3 regions of the Thermoanaerobacter uzonensis DSM 18761 genome follow, and region 1 is predicted to be linked to each of the others. Evidence: riboswitches for the same ligand, from Rfam matches in the RefSeq annotation. Region 1 holds a riboswitch; each other region holds the start of a gene.
What was found. Region 1 has a riboswitch for S-adenosylmethionine ahead of BUB32_RS05790 (methylenetetrahydrofolate reductase). Riboswitches for the same ligand answer to the same signal wherever they lie in the genome.

Region 1 (7,972 bases):
TTCTCTCATATTGTAATACTGGTCTTTAAGTTCAAGCTCTAGTGTGCCTTCACCGTATTTTTTATTTAATGTTTCTACAATGCTTTTTAGGTATTCTTTTTTATCTAAAAAAGTTTGCTTATTAAAATCTCTGATAATATAATACATTTTAGTTTGTTCTACATTGCCTTCAAAATTGTTCAAATGATAAAAACCTTCATATCCTTCAGTATGGGCAGGAGTTTCATGTTCAGGTAACATATTTTGGAGTTCTATTCCAATCAAAATGGAGTTTTTCATTTTTCCTTTTGCGGTTCCTGGATGCACATTTCTGCCATTAATTTTGATTTTAGCACTGGCAGCATTGAAATTTTCGTATTCTATTTCTCCAATTCCACCACCATCTACAGTATAAGCAAAATCACAATTAAATTTTTTTACATCAAATTTGTCTACACCCCTACCAATTTCTTCATCAGGTGTGAAGGTTACTTTTATATTGCCATGCTTTATTTCAGGATGATTTATTAAATATTCCATAGCTGTTATTATTTCTGCAATTCCTGCTTTATCATCAGCCCCTAAAAGAGTTGTTCCGTCTGTGGTGATTAAAGTTTTTCCTATGTAATTTTTGAGCTCTGGAAATTCAGTAGGAGATAATACTATGTTTTTTTCTTTGTTTAAGATTATATCTTTGCCATCATAATTTTCTATTATCTGAGGCTTTACATCTTTGCCGCACATGTCAGGACTTGTGTCCATATGAGCTATAAATCCTACTGTAGGGAGTTTTTTGTCAGTATTTGAAGGAAGTAAAGCCGTAACATAACCGTTTTCATCTACATTTACCTCTTTAAGGCCTATTTCTTCAAGCTCATTTGCTAATTCTTTTGAAAATATTAATTGACCTTCAGTGCTAGGATAACTTGAGGAACTTTCATTCGATGTTGTATGATATTTTATATATTTTAAAAATCTCTCCACTACTTTTGACATATAGAAAACCTCCATCATTTAAAATTTTTCCCAATGTAAAACTTCAGATAAAGATTTTTTATATTTTGGTTGAGGCTCTTCTGCGGGATATCCTAATGATATAATAGAAATCATTCTTAAGCTGTCAGGAATTTTGAGGTATTCGTTTATTTCTTTTTCGTAGGTTCTGTTATACCCCGCTACCCAACAGGAACCTATGCCGTAGGCAGTAGCTGCGAGTAATATATTTTCTGTTGCTGCTGAACCATCTTCTAAGTGATGTCTGTTATTTCTATCGCAATAGACGATGACACAAGCTCCTGCATCTTTAATAAATTTTCCATATGTAGCTTTTTCTGCTATGAATTTAAGTCTTTCTTTGTCTGTTATAACGACGAAATGCCAGGGCTGTGCGTTATTTCCACTGGGAGCAAGCCTTGCGCAGTCTATTATGTCTTCTAGTATTTCTTTTGGAATAGGTTTATCTATGTATTTCCTTATACTTCTTCTCTTTTTTAAAGCCTCTAATGCCTCCATAATTTCGCACCTCCTCTTTATATTATATCCCATAAAGTAAAAATTCCAAAAAGATTGACAAAAATTTAATACTGTATAAAAATAAAGCTAAGTAAACTTATACATACTTTTGAAAAACTTGAATAAGATAGATTTATGATATAAAATATGAGTATGTAAATAAAGAATGGAGGTTTACATATGAGGAAATTGATAGGTTTTGATTATTCAAAAGCATTGCAATTTGTAAGTGAAAAAGAAATTGAATATATGGAAAGGCATGCAAAGTTATCTCTTGATATGGTGCTTAATAAAAATGCTCAAGGGAATGACTTTTTAGGATGGGTAAGTCTTCCCAAAGATTATGATAAGGCAGAGTTTGAACACATTAAAAAAGCAGCAGAGAAGATTCAATCAGATTCTGATGTGCTTGTAGTTATAGGTATAGGTGGGTCTTATTTAGGGGCAAGAGCGGCAATTGAAATGCTTTCTCATTCCTTCTATAATTTATTGCCAAAAGGTAAGAGGAATACGCCGGAGATTTATTTTGCTGGAAACAGCATAAGTTCTACATATTTAAGTGATTTACTTGAACTTATAGAAGGCAAAGATGTTTCTATAAATGTAATATCTAAATCTGGTACTACCACAGAGCCTGCGATAGCTTTTAGGGTTTTTAGAGATTTCCTTGAGAAAAAATATGGAAAAGAAGGGGCTAAATCGAGAATATATGTGACAACAGATAGAGCGAAAGGAGCTTTAAAAAAATTAGCTGATGAAGAAGGATATGAAACATTTGTAATTCCTGATGATGTTGGAGGAAGATACTCAGTTTTGACAGCTGTAGGCCTTCTACCAATAGCAGTAGCAGGCATTAGCATAGACGATATGATGCAAGGTGCTTACGATGCTTCAACAGTCTATACTAAAGACAACCTTAATGAAAATATAAGCATGCAGTATGCAATTTTGAGAAATATTTTGTACAGAAAAGGCAAAGCTATAGAAATACTTGTAAATTATGAGCCAAAGCTTCACTATTTCTCTGAATGGTGGAAACAGCTTTTTGGAGAAAGTGAAGGTAAAGACAATAAGGGAATTTATCCTGCTTCAGTAGATTTTACGACAGATTTACACTCAATGGGGCAGTTTATACAAGAGGGAAGCAGAAATATTTTTGAAACAGTTTTAAATGTTGAAAAACCTGTTAAAGATATAGTTATAAATGAAGACAAGGACAATATAGATGGGCTTAACTTTTTAGCAGGAAAAACTATAGATTTTGTCAATAAAAAGGCTTTTGAAGGTACATTATTGGCTCATACAGATGGAAATGTTCCTAACTTCGTGGTAAATATTCCGGAAATATCACCTTATTACTTTGGTAATTTGGTATATTTCTTTGAAATGGCTTGTGCTATAAGCGGATATATAAATGGGGTTAATCCATTTGACCAACCAGGAGTAGAGGCTTACAAGAAAAATATGTTTGCACTTTTAGGAAAACCAGGATATGAAAAAGAAAAAGAATTGTTAGAAAAAAGATTGGGAAAATAAATTAAAGGCCGGGCAATTGCGCGGCCTTTTTAAATAGGGGTTAACTTATTTTTTTGTGTACATTAAATCGTAGTATTCTTTTAACATTCTATTAGCTGAGAAAGCTTCATAAGTCGTCCTTATACTTTCTCTCATCATATTTTCCCATTTCGCTTTATCGTTGTAGTAGGTTGGAACTACTTTATTTAAAAGGACGTTATAAAGTGCTTCGAGGTCGTGTTTGTCTAATTCTTCTATGTTGTCAGACTCAAAACCATCTCCAAATTGCCAGCCATTTACTCCGTCTATACAAGCTTCTGGCCACCATCCATCTAAAATACTTAAATTTAGCACTCCGTTCATGGCGGCTTTCATGCCGGAGGTACCACTGGCCTCTAATGGTCTTCTTGGATTGTTTAACCACACATCAGCGCCTCGAGTAAGCATTTTTCCTATTGTCATGTCGTAATCTTCTAGGAATACTACGCTTTCAGGATATTTCTTTGTCATGTCTATTAATTTTGCGACAATTTTTTTACCCACGTCATCTAATGGATGACCTTTTCCTGAAAATACCATTTGAATTTTTTTAGACCTTAAATAATCACCTATAACTTCGTCATTGGTAAATATAAGGTCGCTTCTTTTGTAAGGAGCAGCTCTCCTTGAAAAACCTATCAAAAGCTTGTCAGTGTCCAATTTAACTCCTGTCCTTTGATATACAAAATCAATTAAGTCTTGTTTCAAAATATTATGAGTTTGTAGGAGTCCTTCACCTTTGTTGTAGGCTTCTATTATCCTTTTATCTACCCAAGTGTTTCTGTCAATACCATTGGTTATGGAGATTATAGGTGCTTTGTTGTCAACATGTTGCCACATTTTGTTTGCAGTTTGCCCGTGAAGTTTTGAGACACCGTTTGCAATGCGAGAAAGTCTCAAACCTGCGACTGTCATATTAAAAGGAACACCACCGATTTGAGCCATTTGCTCAATTGAAAGACCATTGTTTGCGCCCATGTACATAAGAAGTTCTAAATCGTGAGATTCGTTTCCTTCTTTAACAGGGGTATGGGTTGTAAATACTACTTCTTCTCTTGTAGCTTTCCACGCCTCTTCAAAGCTCATATTTTGATTTTCCATTTTCTCTCTTATAAGCTCAATGGCTGCTAATACTGCATGCCCTTCGTTAAAATGATAAACATCTACATCAATTCCCAAAGCTCTTAAAGCTCTTACTCCGCCAATGCCTAACACTATTTCTTGTGCGACTCTTTCTTCGCCAAACCATCCATAAAGTTGACCTGTTATCCATCTATCTCCATTTTCTGGTATATCTGTGTCAAGCAAATACAAAGGTGCATTGTCAAAGCTGTCTACCAACCATACTTTGCAGTATACATCTTTGTTTCTTATTTTTACTTTTACCTTTACTCCTGTGTCCTTTAAAAAGTCGTATTTGCGTGTGTAATTGCGATAAGCATCATAAGGGTATCCGTCTTCACCGATATGTTGTTCTGTATAACCTTGTTTCCACAGTATGCCTATTCCTACTAAAGGCATACCTAATTCTTTTGCGGCTTTTAGATGGTCTCCTGCTAAAATGCCAAGACCACCTGCGTATAGTTTGAAATCTGATTGTAAGCCGTATTCCATGCAGAAATAGGCTACTTTTGGCAATTTTTCATTACTCATATTAAACCTCCTCATTTTTCAAGTGTTAAGTATATTATAATATTAAAAAAATCATTATGCAAGTGGTTGCACAAGTATTAAAAATAAAAGCAGTGTTATTGCTCAATAATTTTTATATCTATGTACGGGCCACTCAGTGAATGCTAATACTAAAAGCATTATAAAATTCACAATAGGTATAAACATCAAAAGGCCATATGCTCCTCCATAACCAGTTTTATCAAAAATTTTCCACCAGATTAAACCATAAAGTATAATTGATCCAATAGAAAGGATACCAAAAATAAGAGATGAGAACATGAAAAACATTCCTTTCTCGAAAATTTGTATTCTTTACAATTATAGTATAGCAAATAATATAAAAAATTTACAGATTTATTTTAAAAAAGTTAAAAGCCTGCAAAATCTTTAGAGAGGGACAAAAAAATTTCTATTGACATAGGAGTTAATCCATAGTATCATATAGCTTAAATAGTTTAACAATTTAATACTTTAAAATCTCTTATCGAGAGTGGTGGAGGGACTGGCCCGATGAAACCCGGCAACCGGCATTTTATATGCGTCTTGGTGCCAATTCCAGCAGCGTTTCGCTGAAAGATGAGAGAGTATTAGTGTCTCTTCTTTTGGCGAAGAGACTTTTTTATTTTTAGAAATGGAGGCGATGTAGATGTTGAAAAATGAAAATTTGTGTACTAAACTTAAGAAAAGGAAGTTTGTTGTGACAGCAGAAATTTCTACGCCAAAAGGGGTAGATATAACGAAAACTATTGAAGAAGCGAGAAAATTAAAAGGCATTGTAGATGCCTTAAATATAACGGATTCTCCTATGGCGAATATGCGAATGAGTCCCATAGCAGTAGCTCACCTCTTGCAAGACCACTTAAACATTGAAACTATTTTTCATTTGACCTGTAGAGACAGAAATTTAATTGGGCTTCAGTCTGAACTCCTTGGAGCTTATGCATTAGGGGTAAGAAATATATTAGCTTTGACAGGAGACGACCCCTCCCATGGTGATACTCCTCAAGCTAAGGGGGTATACGATGTAGATTCTATTGGGCTTTTAAAGATTATCAGTGCCTTTAATAGAGGTTATGATTACAATGGCAATAAATTAGATTCACCAACAGAATTTTGTGCAGGTACTACTGCAAATCCAAGTGATTTAAGAGAAGAGGCCATAGAAAAGCTTAAAGTTAAGATAGAAGCAGGGGCAGAGTTTATTCAAACACAACCAGTTTATGATGAAGATATTTTATTTAAGTTTATTGAAAAGATTAAAAATTTCAATGTACCACTTTTGGTAGGCATATTACCTCTTAAAAGCTATAAAATGGCAGTCAATTTAAATGAAAAAGTGCCAGGTATAGATATTCCAGAAAAAGTTTTAGAAAGGCTAAAGGATGGAGGAAAAGAAGAAGGAATAAACATAGCTGTAGAGTTTATAAAACGGATACGCAGTGAAGTTGGGGGAATTCACATTATGCCTTTAGGAAGTACAGATGCTGTGTTGGAAATAATTTCAAGAGTTGATGATTTGGCCTGTGATTTTAAAGAAAATAAAGTACAAATGAATTAAATGGAGGTAAAAAATGTTAGACATTTTTAAAGAACTTTCAAATAGAGTGATTGTTTTTGATGGAGCAATGGGAACACAACTTCAAGAGAGGGGTTTAAAAACGGGAGAGTGTCCCGAATATATGAATATAACCCATCCAGAAGTAGTATTTGATATCCACAAGTCCTATATAGAAGCAGGAGCGGATGTAATTGAAACAAATACATTTGGGGCTAACAGGATAAAATTAGCAAAATATGGACTAGAAAATGAGGTTTTCAATATTGTCACTCAAGCAGTTAAAATAGCTAAAGAAGCTTCCAAAGATAAACCCGTTGCACTTTCTATAGGACCTATTGGCGAGCTTTTGACCCCCTATGGAGACATGACTTTTGATGAGGCTTATGATGTTTTTAAAGAAGTAGTTATAGCTGCAGAAAGTGCAGGAGCAGATATTGTTTTAATTGAAACAATGTCAGATATGCTGGAGGCAAAAGCTGCCATTCTTGCTGCTAAAGAGAATTCAAACATGAAAGTTATATGTACAATGACTTTTCAAGAAGATGGAAGGACTCTCATGGGGTCAGACCCTATAACTGTAGTAGTTAGTTTACAAGGATTAGGATTAGATGCCATTGGCGTTAACTGCTCGACAGGTCCCGATAAAATGGTAAGTGTAGTGGAAAAAATGTCTCAAGTTTCTCGCATACCTATTATTGCACAACCTAATGCAGGTATGCCTGTGATTAGAGACGGCAAAACAGTTTATGACTTAAAACCAGAAGAATTTGCTAGTTTCTTTCCTTCTCTTGTTGAAAAAGGTGCCTCTATAGTTGGGGGGTGCTGCGGTACTACTCCTCACTATATAAAACTTGTTAAAGAGGCTGTAAAAGATTTAAAGCCAAAAGTTAAAGTAAACAAATTTACAGCTGTAGCTTCTAATACAAAAACAGTTTTCATAGGTGAAAATTATCCTTTAAGGGTTATAGGGGAGCGTATTAATCCAACTGGGAAGAAGAAGTTAAGTGAGGCTTTTTTGGCCGGAGATGTAGGTTTAGCAGTAGAGGAAGCTATAAAACAGCAAAAATGTGGAGCAGAAATATTGGATGTAAATGTAGGGGTACCAGGAATAGATGAGGAGCAATTACTTCCCAAGGTAGTTTCTGAAATACAAAATGTAGTAGACCTTCCTCTTCAAATAGATAGCACTAATATTAAAGCGATAGAAAAAACTATAAGAATTTTAAGAGGTAGACCCATAATCAACTCTGTAAGTGCAAAAGAGGAAAGTTTAAAAGAAGTGCTTCCTATTGTTAAAAAATACGGAGCTTGTGTTGTAGGACTTACTGTAGGAGATAAAGGGCTTCCCAAAGATAGGCATGAAAGAATTGAAAATGCGGAAAAAATTATAAAAAAAGCGGAAGAGTATGGCATACCTAAAGAGGACATATTGATAGATTGTATTGTGCTGACGGTTTCTTCTGAGCAGGAGGCTGCAATTGAGACTTTAGAAGCGATAAAATTGGCTAAAGAAGAGTTAGGAGCAAATACTGTTGTAGGACTTAGCAATGTTTCCTTTGGTTTACCTGAAAGAAGGTTGATAAACTCTACTTTTTTAGCAATGGCAGCATCTTATGGGCTTACTACTGCTATTATAAATCCCTGCGATGAAGCCATGATGGACACTTTGAGGGCTTCAATGGTTTTACTAAATAA
Region 2 (7,972 bases), on a different contig from region 1:
CCCAGTTGGGCACCAAGGAATTGGGGTTATCTCAAAAGGAACAATTTTTTTAAACTCTTCTACACCGATTTTTAATGTATTCACTCTTAAGCCTTTTTGAGGCTTTTTGTCATATTCCTTTAAAAAATCTTCATACTCTTCTTTAAGTAATTGCTCCATTCTCTTCAAAAACTCTTTTTTTACTGTAATTTTCATCTTATTACTACCCCTATCTTATTGATTGAATAATATATTGACAACTAATCTTTTAGATTACTAATAACTTTCCCATTATTTTCAGCTGATAATAATATTTTATCCAAAATAACCTGGTCTTTGTAGGCTTCCTCAAAAGTGGGTGTCTCACTAAATACAATTTTATCCTTTACTATATTTGTAAAAAAATTTATAAGGCTTGCCATGTGTAAATCTACCATCCATCCAAGAGAATACTTTTCTGTAGGATATATTGACTCCACATACTCGCTAAATTTGCTTTTTTTATCGTAATCGCCAATTATTTGGACATTCTCTTGCTTTTTATATAATACAGCATAACGAGGATGTTTTGTAGATATTTTTATTGAGCCCTTTGTACCGTATATTTCAAATCGAGTCTCCTCCTCAAGGTCAGGAGATATCCTTGAGGCTTCGATGCTTCCCCATCCTCCATTTTCCATTTCCACTTCTACATTTGTCCAGTCATCTACATCTACTTCCTCATAAATTTCAGAATTTTGGGATACAGGCCTTTTTATAAAATATGTCTTAGAATTTACTCTTAAAGACTTTATTTCTCCCATCATAAATCTCACTGCATCCACAAGGTGTATCCCCATGTCAACTATTGCTCCACCACCAGAAGTAGCTTTTTTCATTTTCCATGACATAGGCCTTTTAGGGTCCATATAGCCCGAATGAAGCATCAACGCCTTAAAATTTAAAATTTCACCTATCTCTCCATTTTTTATCATGTCTTTTGCCTGGTTCACAGCAGGCATAAACCTATACATTAAAGCTGTTTGATGTATTATCCTTTTTTCTTTTGCCTTTTCCATTATTTCATAGGCTTCTTTGCCGTTAACTCCTATTGGCTTCTCAAGATATAATGGAATACCTTTTTCTATCACTTTCATCGCCTGTTCATAATGAAGGTAATTAGGGGTACATATGTCAACAGCATCAAGGTCGCCCTTTTCCAGCATTTCTTCAATACTTTTTACACCTTTTTCAAAAAAGTGTGGTATATCTTCTATGTTATTTTTGTACACAGGTCCAAGTCTCACTTCAAAAGGAAGATTTTTAAATATTAAAGGCATTGAAAAACAAGCTATAGAATGGATTGTCCCAATAAAGCCAAGCCCTACAAAACCAAGCTTTATTTCTTTTTTTGACATCAAAATCACCTCTTTTTAAAATTCCGATATATTAATTATAACATTAATAAAGCATAAAAAAGAACAACCCCCTTTTAAAAGGGACTGTTCTTTTACAATTATACACAAACCATTTCTTTATTGTATGTTTCTTCTATAAAATCCGAAATAATAGGTCCAATCTTATCTATATCCACCAAAAAAGAGTCATGACCTTGCATTGAAGATATTTCTTCAAATTTGCCACGTCCTCCTGAAGCATTAAGTTTTTTAATGAAATCCCTCATGTACTTAGAAGGAAAAATCATATCTGTATCTATCCCTATCATGAGTATTTCCGCTTTAATCCTTTTAAGTGCCATCTTCAAAGAACCATAAGGCTTCGTAATGTCATGTTCATTCATAGCCCATAAAATATATAAATATGAATTTGCATCAAACCTGTTTATAAAAGACAAACCATGATAGTTGAGGTAATTTTCCACTTCAAAATTGTTTTCATCTCTTAACCTATCAAATCTATAGTCAAATAAATCACCACTTTTGTAGGTTATCATTCCTAGCATTCTGGCAGTGCTCAATCCTTTATCAGGTTTATGGGGCTTATCGTAGTAATCACCACCGTAAAAATGTGGGTCATTTAGTATGCATTGTATTCCTACATGATTATACGCAATATTAAGAGGAGTAAGCTTATAATCAGCAGCTATGACAATAGATTTATCCACTAAATCCGGGTATGTCACTGCCCACTCTAAAGCCTGCATTCCTCCCATAGACCCTCCAATACCGACTTTTATTCGGTCTATGCCAAGATAATCTAGAAGAAGTTTCTGCACTCTCACCATGTCTCTTATATTAATTTTTGGAAACCTTAAACCGTAAGGTTTCCCTGTTTTAGGGTCTATAGAAGAAGGTCCTGTCGTTCCATAACAACTGCCAAGAAAGTTAGAGCATATGACAAAATACTTATCTGTATCAATATACTTGCCCGGACCAATTAAAGGGTCCCACCAGCCAATATTTTTTTTCCCAGGATGTACACCTGCTGCATGGGCACTGCCACTTAAAGCGTGTTCCACAAGTATCACATTATTTTTTTCTTTATTTAATTTCCCATAAGTTTCATAAACAATAGTAAGTTCATCAAAGCTATATCCACTTTCTGTAGTGAATATATTTTTCCCTTTTAGTGTAACCTTTTTTTCCTCAACTATCATTTACATCAACCTTTCCTTATCTATTTTTGCGATGCATAAAGGGCATTATCAAGGTCTTCTAATATATCTTCTATATCCTCAAGCCCTACAGAAAGTCTTATCATATCCTCCGTAACACCAGAAGCTAACTGTTCTTCTTTTGATAACTGCTGATGGGTCGTGCTGGCTGGATGTATAACCAAAGACTTTGCATCCCCTATATTAGCAAGATGAGTAAATAATTTTAAACTCTCTATAAATTTAATGCCTGCTTTTAATCCACCTTTTATGCCAAAAGTCAAAACTCCTCCTTGCCCTCTTGTCAAATACTTTTGTGCCAAAGCATAATAGGGACTTGATTTAAGTCCTGGATAATTTACCCACGAAACGTAGGGATGAGAAGCTAAAAACTCTGCAACTTTTAAAGCATTTTGACTGTGCCTTTCCATCCTAAGAGATAAAGTCTCTAATCCTTGTGCGAATAAAAATGCATTAAATGGACTCAAAGCAGTACCCAAATCCCTTAAAAGCTGCACCCTCGCTTTTACAATATAAGCTGCTTCACCTACATCTTTTACATACCTTATACCATGATAACTTGGATCTGGTTCTGTAAGTTCTGGAAACTTTCCATTGTCCCAATTAAATTTTCCAGAATCTACTATAACTCCACCTATAGAAGTCCCATGACCACCTATAAATTTAGTCGCCGAATGTACCACTATATCAGCCCCAAACTCGATAGGCCGTGCAAGGTAAGGAGTTGCAAAAGTATTATCTACAATGAGAGGAATTCCTGCAGTGTGGGCAATTTCTGCTATTTTTTCAATGTCAGCCACGTCAATTTTTGGATTGCCAATAGTCTCAACGTACAAAGCTTTTGTCTTATCTATTATTTGACTTTTAAAGTTTTCAGGATTGCTGGGGTCCACAAACTTAAAATTTATACCAAACTTTTTCAAAGTAGTCGCAAAAAGGTTATAAGTCCCTCCATAAAGATTGGTAGAAGATACAATCTCGTCTCCTACTCCTGCGATATTAGTAACTGCCAGCGTTATAGCTGCTTGACCTGAAGATACAGCAAGGGCACCTACCCCACCTTCTAATGCAGCTATTCTCTTTTCAAAAACGTCAACTGTGGGGTTCATCATTCGAGTATATATATACCCTTCTTCTTTTAAGGCAAAGAGGTCTGCAGCGTGCTTAGTACTTTTAAAAGCAAAGGAAGAAGTTTGATATATAGGAAGAGCTACAGCTCCCGTAGTTGGGTCAGACTCCCATCCTTCATGAATTGCCAAAGTTGAAAAACCATATTTTTTAGACATACTTATAACTCCTTTCACAAAATTTTTTAAATCACTTCTACAAAATCCTCAAATTTACTTACTTCTTCTGTTATATCCTCTTGCAAAACTTTAAAAATAGTTTTTATCTCGGTTATTTTTTCTAATTTTTCTGTAAATGTCTCAACACTTTTCTTCATTTTAACAATAGCTGTAAATGTGCCGTTTTCATAGGAAGATTCCACAATTGATACTTTTTGTTCTTTTAAAAACTTTAAAACTTTTTTCAAACTTAAAATATTTTCTTTATGAGTTTCAAGCCTTATATAAAAAGTATCTGTAAAACTTCCCTGACGAATTGGAAGAAAGTCTATCCTCTTATTATCTTTGATATCATAGTTTAACAATATATCAATTAAATCTGCCACTACAGCATCCCCTGTAGGAAGTTCTCCAGCACCTTTTCCTACAAAAACATATTCACCAAAACTATCCCCTCTAAGTATGATAGCATTATTTACGTCGTTTATCCTTGACAAAATATTATTTTCTTCGACTAAAACTGGTTCCACTCCTGCAAAGATGCCATCTTTGACTTTTTTGCCCCAGGCAAATAATTTTATTTTATATCCCCACTTATTGATGTAATTTAAATCTTGAGTCGTGATTTCGTCTATTCCTTTTCTGGTTATAGAATTTACTGGCACGTTTATATTGAACACTTTCCTCATTAATATAGCAAGTTTATAAAGGGCATCAAAGCCTTTTACGTCATAATCGGGATTTGCTTCTGCATATCCTAATTGCTGGGCTTCTTTAAGTGCTTCTTTATAACTTCTGCCTTCAGTAGTCATTTTAGTGAGAATATAATTAGTAGTGCCATTTATTATACCGCCTACAAAATCTATTTCATCTGTAATTTTTAATCTATCAATTTGATGCAGTATAGGTATAGCCCCACCTACACTTGCCTCACATTTTAGAAATACTCTATTCTTTTCTGCTATTTCATTTAATTCTTCTCCATGCTTAGCTATCAATTCTTTATTTGCAGTGATTACATGCTTCCCTGAAGCCAAAGCCTCCTTCACATATTCGTAAGCTGGAGAAATGCCTCCTATTGCTTCAATGATTATTTTTATCTCTTTATCTTTCAAAATTTCTTCAGCATTTTGGGTAAGTAGTCCCTCTACTTTCACTTTCCTTGGCTTATTGAGATTTTTCACCAGTATCTTCTTTATCTCAGGATAAACCCCTGTGCTCTCCCTTATATGACCTCCTCTTGAAGTTATCAATTTATATACTCCTGTTCCTACTGTACCAAGTCCTAATAATCCGATTTTTATTTTCATGTCACACCTCCAAATAAATTTTTAGGCCCTCTTCTCAATGAGAAGAGGGCCTAATAATCCGCCACTCCTCTCATCTCTCAGGTTAGACACCCTAACCTGCAGGATTTGGCACCAGACGCATATAAATGCCGGTTGCCGGGTTTCATCGGGCCAGTCCCTCCACCACTCTTGATAAGAGGTTTGTGTGTAATATTTATATTCAATTTTACATGTTGTAATCTATGTTATCACTTTGAAACTGTAAAGTCAAGAACTTTTTTTGTACTCTTTCTTAAATTTTTTCTAAATTTTAATATACGCCGATTTTTTTTAGTGGTATAATAATATTCTAGAATATTTATACCCTATCGATTATAAAAATTTAATATTTGCCACATGGGGTGCCGGCATAAGCGGCTGAGAAAAAGGTGTTGCCTTTTAACCCATTGAACCTGTTAGGTTAGTACCTGCGTAGGGATGTGGTCATCCACCATGGCTATAATCCCCATGGTTTATTTATTTTTTAAGGAGGTTTTTATTATGACACAATTGGAATACGCCCTTTCAGGCATTGTCACAAAAGAGATGAAAACAGTCGCAGAGTATGAAGGAGTAGACGAAGAATTTATTTTAGAAGGAGTTAAAAAAGGAGAAATAGTAATACCATCAAACATTAACCACAAAAACCTCATTCCCAAAGGGATAGGAAGGGGTTTATCGACAAAAATAAATGCCAATATAGGAACCTCTGATGCATACACTGAAATTGACAAAGAAATTGAAAAATTAAATGTTGCTGTAAAAGCTGGAGCAGATGCGGTAATGGATTTAAGCACAGGAGGTGACATTAACCAATCTCGTAGAAAAATACTTGAAAATTCCCCTGTCCCTGTAGGAACTGTCCCCATGTATCAAGCAGCTGTAGAATCTATATCCAAATACGGTAGCATTGTAGCTATGCCTGAAGAATTCATTTTTGAAGTTATAGAAGAACAAGCAAAAGACGGGGTTGATTTTATTACAGTCCACTGTGGTCTAACATTTGAATCATTGAAAAAGCTTAAAGACAACGGCCGAGTGATGGATATAGTAAGCCGCGGTGGCTCCTTTACAATTGCTTGGATGCTCCATAACAACAAAGAAAATCCTTTGTATAAACATTTTGATAGACTCCTTGATATTGCTAAAAAATATGACATAACTCTAAGCTTAGGAGATGGACTGCGTCCAGGTTGTCTTGAAGATGCTACAGACGCAGCACAAATTCAAGAACTTATAATCCTTGGCGAATTGGTAAAGAAATCTCGAGAGGCAGGAGTTCAAGTTATGGTAGAAGGACCTGGGCATGTGCCAATTGACCAAATTGAAGCAAATGTAAAACTTCAAAAACAACTTTGTCACAACGCTCCTTTTTATGTGCTTGGTCCTATTGTGACTGATATAGCTCCTGGTTATGACCACATAACTTCTGCAATCGGAGGAGCAATTGCAGCAGCTTCTGGTGCTGATTTCCTTTGCTATGTTACACCCGCTGAACATCTCGGACTTCCAGACAAAGAAGATGTCAAAGAAGGCGTTATTGCAGCAAAAATAGCTGCCCATGCCGCAGATATCGCAAAAGGCGTAAAAGGTGCTAAAGAAAAAGATTTAACTATGGCTAAAGCCAGAAAAGCCTTAAACTGGAATGAGCAAATAAAGCTTTCTATAGACCCTGATAAAGCTTTTAAATATCGCGTCAATAAAAACATATCTACAGCCAAAACTTGCAGTATGTGCGGAAAATTCTGCGCTATGAAAATTGTCAGTGAGTACCTTGGAACTTCAGCTACGACCTGTTAATATCCTTTTGCCTTCCCCTTGATTTTCTTTACTAATTTCTGCTATAATAAAGGAAAATATCAAGGGGGTATTTTTTATGGAAAAGTGGCAATGCACAGTATGTGGGTACATCTATGATCCAGAAGAAGGAGACCCATCACAAGGAATTGAACCAGGAACTCCTTTTGAAGAATTGCCTGACGATTGGGTTTGTCCTGACTGCGGGGTAGGAAAAGATATGTTTGAAAAAATATGAGAGAGCGATTGCTCTCTTTTTTTATTGATTTTTAATAAGATTCATATTATTATAGTTGTATGAAATCACTATACTCAAACAAAGATATAATTAAACTGTGGAGGGCGTGTAAATTTAATGAGTGAAGGTTTTAGGAGGTTAACTCCTGAAGAAGCTTTAGAAATTATAAAAAAACAACAGCGAGGAAAATTAAAAATATTCTTAGGATATGCTCCTGGTGTTGGAAAAACTTATGCAATGCTCAATGAAGGCAACAGGCGTCTTAAAAGAGGTCAAGATGTAGTAATAGGTTATGTGGAAACTCATGGAAGAAAAGAGACAGAAGCCCAAATAGGAAATTTAGAAATAATCCCTCGAAAAAAAATTGAATACCACGGCATGATATTAGAAGAAATGGATACCGACGCCATAATTGCTCGTAAACCAGAAGTAGTTTTGATAGATGAATTAGCGCATACAAATGCACCTGGCTCTAAACACAAAAAAAGATATGAAGATGTAGAAGAAATTTTAAGTCATGGAATAAATGTAATTACAACACTTAACATCCAACATTTAGAAAGTTTAAATGACGTTATTCAACAAATCACAGGTGTTGCTGTAAGAGAAACAATCCCTGACAGCATAGTCGATAACGCAGATGAAATTGTTGCTGTAGATTTGACTCCTGATGCTTTGCTTAATCGATTAAAAAGAGGAGATATTTATCCAGTAAGCAAGGTCAATGAGT
Region 3 (7,972 bases), on a different contig from region 1:
CTATATCAATTCTGAAATTTTTATTGGAGTCTTCATAGGTGGTGATGTTGACAAGTTTGGAAAGCTGATCAACAAGGATATTTCTCTGGTCTCTTAAGTCATTTGCTGTCTGTCCGGTAAGTTCAAATCTATATATTTCATTGTTTAATTTGCTTATTCTGTCGGCATAAGAATTTATTTCTGCAATTCTACTTTGTATGGTAGAATTCAATTCGTTTAATTTATCATAAAGATGCTGATATACAGTATTAAAAGTATCAGCAAGGGCAATAGCTCGCTCTCTAACTTCCGCTCTTACCGTCAAACTTTCTGGATTCTTGGATAATTCTTGAAGGGAATTAAAAAAGTCATTAAGCACTGTGTTTATTCCGCTATTTGAAGGTTCGTTAAATATATCTTCAACAGCAGCTAAAACCTGCGCTTTTGTTTCCCATTCACCCAAAAATTTATTTTCCCTTCTGAATTGGTTGTCTAAAAATTGATCGCGGATTTGTCTTATATCCTGTATTTTTACGCCTTCTCCTATGGCTTTTCCCCATTGGTCATACATACCAAAAGTAGTGGGTGGTGCAATTGAGGCCATATCTACTACTTGACGAGTATACCCAGGGGTATTAGCATTAGCAATATTGTGTCCAGTGACATCCAAAGCCTTTTGGCTTACAAACAATCCTGTCTTTGCTATTTCTAATCCTTGAAAAGTAGACATTTTCATCCCCCTATGCCTTTTTATCAATTAGGCTGGTGTATCTTTTTATATTGCCATTATTTTCATAAACGCCATCATCACTTTCTAATGCACTTGATATTGTTTGAATAGAATAATTTATATATTCTAACGCTTGCTCAATTAAAGCAACATTTAATTTGTTTCTTTCTTCAAGTTCTTTTAAAATATTCGTCAGATTGTATTTAATATCTTTTAGGTTTTCTGCTTCTTCTGAAGAAATTGATTCTATCAAGTCGGTCATTGTCATTTTGCCTTCTATATCAATCTTCTCCAATATATCCTCTCTTTGTTCTTCTAATTCCATAAGTTTTTTTATAAGTTGCTTCTCTATTTGAACTATTTCATCTAATTCTTTTACTTTTCCTGCAATTATAATATCAGTTTTTTTTATTGCTAAGTCTAATAAAACTTTGTAAATTTCTGTTTCTCCCCTTAATACATCTAGAAGCTTTTGGCTATTAGCCATTGCCAGCACACCCTTTTTAAATTTTTTTATTCAACAATATTCCCTTAAGAATAGCATCCGCCACATCTTCAGCTTTTACATTGTAAGTTCCTGCATTAAGCATTGACTTTATGTTTTCAATCTTTTGATTTTTAATCTTTTCAAATTCATTTGAACTTTGTGCAAGTTTAATTGCTTCTTCTGATATCTCAACTTTATCCTTCATTTCCGCTTCCTTGCTACTAACCTTTCCTACCGGATCCACTCGATAAAGTGACATCATTTTTTCAATATTATTATTATAAATTTTCATTTTTAACACCCCCGTACTACTAGTAATATCGACTTAATAATTCAAAAGTTTAATATAAAATCATTTTTTCTTTTTTTTGTTGTTTTCATAAACGTACAGCCTTTCTCCTGTTTGTTTTTCTTCTTCTTTGTCATCGGATTGAATCGAATAGCCTTTCATTAGTTCCTTAGCTAATTTGGTTTTGCACTCTTCACAAAACCTACCTGTAAGTATTGGTTTACCACATTTTTCGCACTTAAGACCTATATTGACGTTATTAGAGGTTAAAATAAGCCTGCCTTCCTTTAAAAAATCCATTATTTTCTTTATAGAAACCTGTGTATTTTGAGATATTTCCAGCATGGTAGCTGAAGGGTGAGCATCTAAATAATCACGCACTTTCATAAAATCTTCTTCATCCTGTCTATAACACTCTGGACATAAATCAATTCCTGTATACGTGTAAAGCCTTCCGCACCTTTTACAATTTCTTATTTCCATTTCTTTTCATCCCCTTTTTGATACTTCAAACTCCCCATCACATATTTTTGCCAGTTGCTACGGTAGCCACATATACTTCTTTTGCCCAATTTTCTTTTAAGACTTTGGCACACTCGTCCAAAGTAGCACCTGTTGTCAACACGTCGTCTACCAGTAGCGCATTTTTCCCAACAATAGTATCTTTGTAAGTCACTTTAAAAGCACCCTTTACGTTATCTATCCTCTCTTCTTTGTGCAAAGCAGTCTGTGTTGTTGTATTTCTCACTCTTCTTAAAGCTTTAGACATAAAAATATTCAACCGATAAGAAAGTTCTCTTGCCAAAAGTTCTGACTGATTGTAACCTCTTTCGTCAAGTCTAATTTTGTGAAGAGGAACAGGTACTATGACATCGATAGGCCAGTCCATTTTTTTAACTGCATCAGCCATATAGTCTGCAAAAAAAGGTGCTAATTCTCTTTCTTTGAAATATTTGAACCGCCCTATTAAGTCTTTTACAACACCATCGTATTCAAAAGGACTTATATTTTGTTTAAATTCATGGCCATGCTCTAAGCAATCAGGGCATGTTCCTTCATAGTCTATTGGTTTACCACAAATATTACACCTATTACCCTCAATAAATTTTAATGTACTTTTGCATTTGTCGCATAAATATCCTGTTTTTATAGCAGTTTTACAAATAATACAGGTTGTTTTTGGTGGAAATAAAAGGTCTAAAAAAATCATTTTTATTGCCCCTTATTGCAATTCACTTTTCTTTTATATTTTATATCGGCATTATTAAATTAAAATTAATTAAAAAATTATCATTTTACAGCAAATTTTCCTCTATTTTGTGTAAAATCGTAATTTAGTTTACATACAAAAGTGCTTTTTTAAGCCTTGAAAGGAGCCCTGAATATCTTTTTGAGATTTTATTGTTATCAATCATAAATTGCAAATATTTCTCTTGGCCCACCAAAATAACCAATTTTTTTGCCCTTGTAACGGCAGTGTACAAAAGGTTCCTTGTAAGTAGCATAGGGGGTCCATAAGTAATTGGCATTATGACAACAGGAAATTCACTGCCTTGGCTTTTGTGTACTGTTATAGCATAAGACAAATTCAGTTCATTCAAATCAGAAGAGTCATAAGTGACAAATTTTTCGTCGTCAAAATATACAGTCAATTCCTGTAATTCTTCGTCTATTGATTGAATTATTCCTATATCTCCATTAAACACTCCTTCTCCTTCTTCAGCGCCTTTTTTCCATTTTATCTTGTAGTTATTTTTTATTTGCATCACTTTATCCCCCACTCTGAAAACAAACTCCTTCAATATTTTTTCGGCTTTAGTTTTGTCGTGGGGATTTAATGCTTTTTGTAACTCCAAATTTAAATTGTGAACACCAATTATCCCTTTTCTCATGGGAGTGAGTACTTGAATATCATTAATAGGATGAAATCCATAAGCTTTAGGAAGTCTGTTTATAACAAGTTCCAATATGGTTTTTAATATATCCTCTTGGGTGTTGGCATTTATAAAAAAGAAATCGCTGTTTTTATCGTTATAGGTGGGATATTCTCCGTTATTTATCTTGTGAGCATTTACTACTATCAAGCTTTGCTTTTGTTGTCTAAAAATTTCTTTTAACCGTATCACTTTTACTATGCCACTGTCTATTATATCTCTTAGGACATTTCCAGCTCCAACAGATGGAAGCTGATCAGCATCCCCTACTAAAATCAGTTTTGCCCCTATAGGTAGGGCTTTTAATAAAGCATTCATAAGCAATATATCTACCATTGAAACTTCGTCAACTATTATAACGTCGTATTTTAATGGGTCTTTTTCATTTTTGTTAAAGCCCTTCCCTTCTTCCTCCGAATAAGTATATTCTAAAAGCCTATGAATAGTTTTTGCCTCTTTTCCAGTAGCTTCCGTTATCCTTTTTGCGGCTCTTCCTGTTGGGGCTGCAAGAGCCACTTTTTTACCAGCTTTTTCAAAAATACGTATTATACAATTTATTATCGTAGTCTTTCCTGTGCCTGGACCTCCCGTTATGACAACAACAGAATTTTTAATAGCTTCTTCTACAGCCAATTTTTGATTTTCTGCCAACAAAATACCTGTTTCTTTTTCAAAATTTCTAATTTCTTTTTGGACATCTATGCCTAAATCTTCATTTTCCATTAGTGTCATGTTAAACAATCTCTCTGCCGTGTGTAATTCAGCCATATAGTAAGGTATATAGTAAATTCCTACAGTATCATCTTCAAAAGTTTCAATATGTATTTTTTCATTTTGTACTAAAAGCACAAAAGAATCTTCTACTTCTTCTTCGCTTACTTCTAACAAACTTGCTGCTTCTTTTTTTAACAATTCTTTTGGCACATAGGTGTGACCATTTGCCGCATATTGCATCAAAACATATCGAGTACCAGAAGATATGCGATATAGAGAATGAGGGTCAACTCCTAGGCTCTCTGCTATTTTGTCTGCAGTTTTAAATCCTATTCCAAATATATCGTCAGCCAATCTGTAAGGGTTTTGCTTAATAATTTCAATCGCGTTGTTTCCGTATTCTTTATAAATCTTTATAGCCATTGCAGTAGAAATACCGTACCCCTGCAAAAATACCATCACTTCTTTTATGCCCTTTTGCATTTCATAAGCTTCACAAATTCTTTTTATTTTCTCATCGCTTAGACCTTTTATTTCTTTTAATCTTTCTGGTGCAGTTTCAATTATATTTAAAGAATCAACACCAAACTTTTTTACAATTTTTCTTGCTGTAATAGGACCTATTCCAGGAATTAACCCAGAAGATAAAAACTTTTCTATTCCCTCTAAAGTGGTGGGAGCCAAAGTTTCATAATTTAAAACCCTAATTTGCTCTCCGTAATCAGGATGTTCTACCCATTCTCCTTCAATTTTAATTCTTTCCCCAATGTTTACATAAGGCATATAACCTACAGCAGTGACTACTAAACCTTGGGTACTTAATTCTAAAACCGTATAACCATTTTGTTCATTTCTAAAAATTATTTCTTCAACTACACCTTCCATGTCAATCATAACCGATTCTCCTGTTTTAATTCTTTTCTTTATTTAATTTTACCTTATATTTAAAGCAAATTAAAGCCAATTCATTTCTTTTTTTCAATTTTTGTGGTATAATTAAAGGTAGCGAAGCGTTTACAAAGCATAAATTCTATGGCATTAAAAAAAGATATATAAAAAATGCCATAAGCCCGGGGTTACCCGGGCTTCAAATTTATATTCCTGCCAATTTTCTTAATATATCTACTTTGTCTGTTTTTTCCCATGAGAGGTCTAAGTCGTGTCTTCCAAAGTGGCCATAAGCTGCAACTTGTCTATAAATAGGTCTTCTCAAATCTAAATCCCTAATTATAGCTGCAGGTCTTAAATCAAAAACTTGTTTTACAATTTCCGAAATCTTTTCATCTGGTATCTTGCCTGTGCCAAAAGTATCAATACCTATTTCAAGAGGTGTAGCAACACCTATCGCATAAGCTAATTGCACTTCACACTTATTAGCAAGTCCTGCTGCCACAATATTTTTTGCCACATATCTTGCAGCATAACTTGCGGATCTATCAACTTTTGTAGGGTCTTTACCAGAAAAAGCTCCGCCCCCGTGCCTTGCATATCCGCCATATGTGTCTACAATAATTTTTCTTCCTGTAAGTCCACTATCACCTTGAGGTCCACCAATTACAAATCTCCCCGTTGGATTTACAAAAATTTTAGTCTTATCATCTATCATATTTTCAGGAATTATGGGTTTTATTACATGTTCAATAATATCTCTTTCAATAGCATCATGGTCAATCTCAGGTGCATGTTGAGCTGATACTACAACAGAATCTACCCTCACAGGCCTGTCATCTTCATACTCTACTGTTACTTGTGTTTTACCGTCTGGTCTTAAATAGCTTAATGTCCCATCTTTTCTAACTTCAGCCAGTCTTCTCGCAAGCTTGTGAGCCATCATTATAGGCATAGGCATTAATTCTTCTGTTTCATCACAAGCAAAGCCAAACATTAAGCCTTGATCTCCAGCACCAATAGCTTCAATTTCCGAATCTGAAAGTTCTCCTCTTTTAGCTTCTAATGCCTTGTCCACACCGAGGGCAATATCAGGAGATTGCTCATCAATAGAAGTGATAACTGCACAAGTGTCGGCGTCAAAACCGAATTTTGCTCTTGTGTAGCCAATCTCTTCTACTACTTTTCTCACTACTTTTGGTATATCTACATAGCACTGGGTAGTAATTTCCCCCATTACCATGACCAAACCAGTAGTCACAGCTGTTTCACAAGCAACTCTGGCATAGGGATCTTTTTTCAAAATTTCATCTAATATTGCGTCAGAAATCTGATCGCAGATTTTATCAGGATGTCCCTCAGTAACAGATTCAGATGTAAACAGTTTACGCATTTTATCTCTCTATTCCTCCTTAAAAACAAAATAAAACCCCTTCTAAAAGAAGAGGCACACACCCTCATCTTTCAGAAGCATGCTTCTGAGAGAATTAGCACCTTGTCCTATAGGACAGGTTGCCGGGTTTCATCGGGCTCTTTCCCTCCACCTCTCTTGATAAGAGCATGTTATTAAATTTTCTGATGTCTACTATAGCACACTTTATCTACTATGTCAAATATTTTTGCATCAAAAAAGAGCATGCCAAAACATGCTCTTTTTTGAAATTGTATTTAAAATGCTACAAATTTTTCTCCAGGAACTCCACATACAGGACATTTTTCTGGCAATACATCAACAGAGGTATATCCGCAAACAGGACATATGTAAACTTTTGATATCTTTATATCTTCTCCTTTTAATGCTGCTTCTTTTGCTTCAGTGTACAATTTTGCATGTATTTTTTCAGCCTCAATAGCATAATGTATGCTTTTTTTAGCTCCAGATTCCTCTTGAAGTTCTGCAACAGCATTATAAGCAGGATACATCTCTTCTACTTCAAAGGTTTCCCCTTCTATAGCTTTTTCAAGATTCTCTACTGTATTCCCTACTTCTCCAAGAGTTTTGTAGTGATTTGTAGCATGTACCAATTCAGCATAGGAAATAGCCCTGAAAAGTCTTGCAATATTAGGTTTGCCTTCTTTTTCAGCTACATCAGCAAAAATTTGATATCTCATGTGAGCTTGGCTCTCTCCTGCATAAGCTTCACTAAGGTTATGTCTTGTCATTTCTCTCATAAAAGATTCCTCCTTAATTAAATTTTTATTAATAAATAATTATTTTCTTTTTCAAATAATATTATACTACACTTTTTTACCATGTCAAGATATTTGAAGGAGAAAAATAAAAAAAGACCCTCCGGTCTTTTTTTCAATGGTGGAGGGAGATGGATTCGAACCATCGAAGGCGACAGCCAACAGATTTACAGTCTGCCCCCTTTGGCCACTTGGGTATCCCTCCACAATATTTAATTTTTGAAAATGGTGGTCGCAATAGGACTCGAACCTATGACCCCCTGCTTGTAAGGCAGGTGCTCTCCCAGCTGAGCTATACGACCACAATGGTCGGGATGGAGGGACTTGAACCCCCGACCCCATGCTCCCAAAGCACGTGCGCTACCAACTGCGCTACATCCCGACATCAGTGACGAAATAAATTATAATAGAAAAAATGAAATTTCACAATAGGCATAGAAGCTTAAAAATGGCCGTTTTATTGATTTATCGCTTTTAATCTTTAAATTTTTTAAGAATACGTCATATTTTAAACTTATTAATTTAAAATGTAAGTAAATAATTTCTTTAATTTCCCCTTCAAGCTGATAAGCTTACTGTTTCAACTTTATTTACGCGGCAAATAATAAATATTAACCAAATATTTATGTTTTTGTAATACACCTGTAATAATACGATGGTACAATTAACCTGAAAAGAAAACATACGTAAAATACAAAAAACACCAGGAGGGATACGATTGAGAATTAAAAAAATATTATCTTTATGCATCAGCTCTCTTC

Region 2: another riboswitch for S-adenosylmethionine. It lies ahead of BUB32_RS05325 (homoserine dehydrogenase); the one in region 1 lies ahead of BUB32_RS05790 (methylenetetrahydrofolate reductase).
Region 3: another riboswitch for S-adenosylmethionine. It lies ahead of metK (methionine adenosyltransferase); the one in region 1 lies ahead of BUB32_RS05790 (methylenetetrahydrofolate reductase).

The regions. Positions count from the first base shown of each region.
Region 1 is NZ_FQUR01000010.1:6,723-14,694, forward strand. It holds gene pepT (peptidase T) at 1-975, opposite strand, end outside; gene BUB32_RS05770 (nitroreductase family protein) at 994-1,491, opposite strand; gene BUB32_RS05775 (glucose-6-phosphate isomerase) at 1,672-3,027, shown strand; gene glgP (alpha-glucan family phosphorylase) at 3,073-4,698, opposite strand; SAM riboswitch class I at 5,198-5,302, shown strand; gene BUB32_RS05790 (methylenetetrahydrofolate reductase) at 5,366-6,277, shown strand; gene BUB32_RS05795 (homocysteine S-methyltransferase family protein) at 6,291-7,972, shown strand, end outside.
Region 2 is NZ_FQUR01000009.1:144,756-152,727, forward strand. It holds gene BUB32_RS05305 (RsmF rRNA methyltransferase first C-terminal domain-containing protein) at 1-195, opposite strand, end outside; gene BUB32_RS05310 (Gfo/Idh/MocA family protein) at 240-1,376, opposite strand; gene metX (homoserine O-acetyltransferase MetX) at 1,475-2,575, opposite strand; gene BUB32_RS05320 (homocysteine synthase) at 2,596-3,879, opposite strand; gene BUB32_RS05325 (homoserine dehydrogenase) at 3,906-5,189, opposite strand; SAM riboswitch class I at 5,257-5,367, opposite strand; TPP riboswitch at 5,556-5,663, shown strand; gene thiC (phosphomethylpyrimidine synthase ThiC) at 5,709-7,007, shown strand; gene rd (rubredoxin) at 7,084-7,242, shown strand; gene BUB32_RS05340 (universal stress protein) at 7,360-7,972, shown strand, end outside.
Region 3 is NZ_FQUR01000007.1:113,709-121,680, reverse strand. It holds gene flgK (flagellar hook-associated protein FlgK) at 1-709, opposite strand, end outside; gene BUB32_RS02295 (flagellar protein FlgN) at 720-1,196, opposite strand; gene BUB32_RS02290 (flagellar biosynthesis anti-sigma factor FlgM) at 1,213-1,488, opposite strand; gene BUB32_RS02285 (TIGR03826 family flagellar region protein) at 1,549-1,968, opposite strand; gene BUB32_RS02280 (ComF family protein) at 2,006-2,695, opposite strand; gene recD2 (SF1B family DNA helicase RecD2) at 2,820-5,027, opposite strand; gene metK (methionine adenosyltransferase) at 5,227-6,414, opposite strand; SAM riboswitch class I at 6,476-6,580, opposite strand; gene BUB32_RS02265 (rubrerythrin family protein) at 6,690-7,193, opposite strand; tRNA gene BUB32_RS02260 (tRNA-Tyr) at 7,331-7,416, opposite strand; tRNA gene BUB32_RS02255 (tRNA-Val) at 7,438-7,513, opposite strand; tRNA gene BUB32_RS02250 (tRNA-Pro) at 7,518-7,593, opposite strand; gene BUB32_RS02245 (phosphodiester glycosidase family protein) at 7,930-7,972, shown strand, end outside.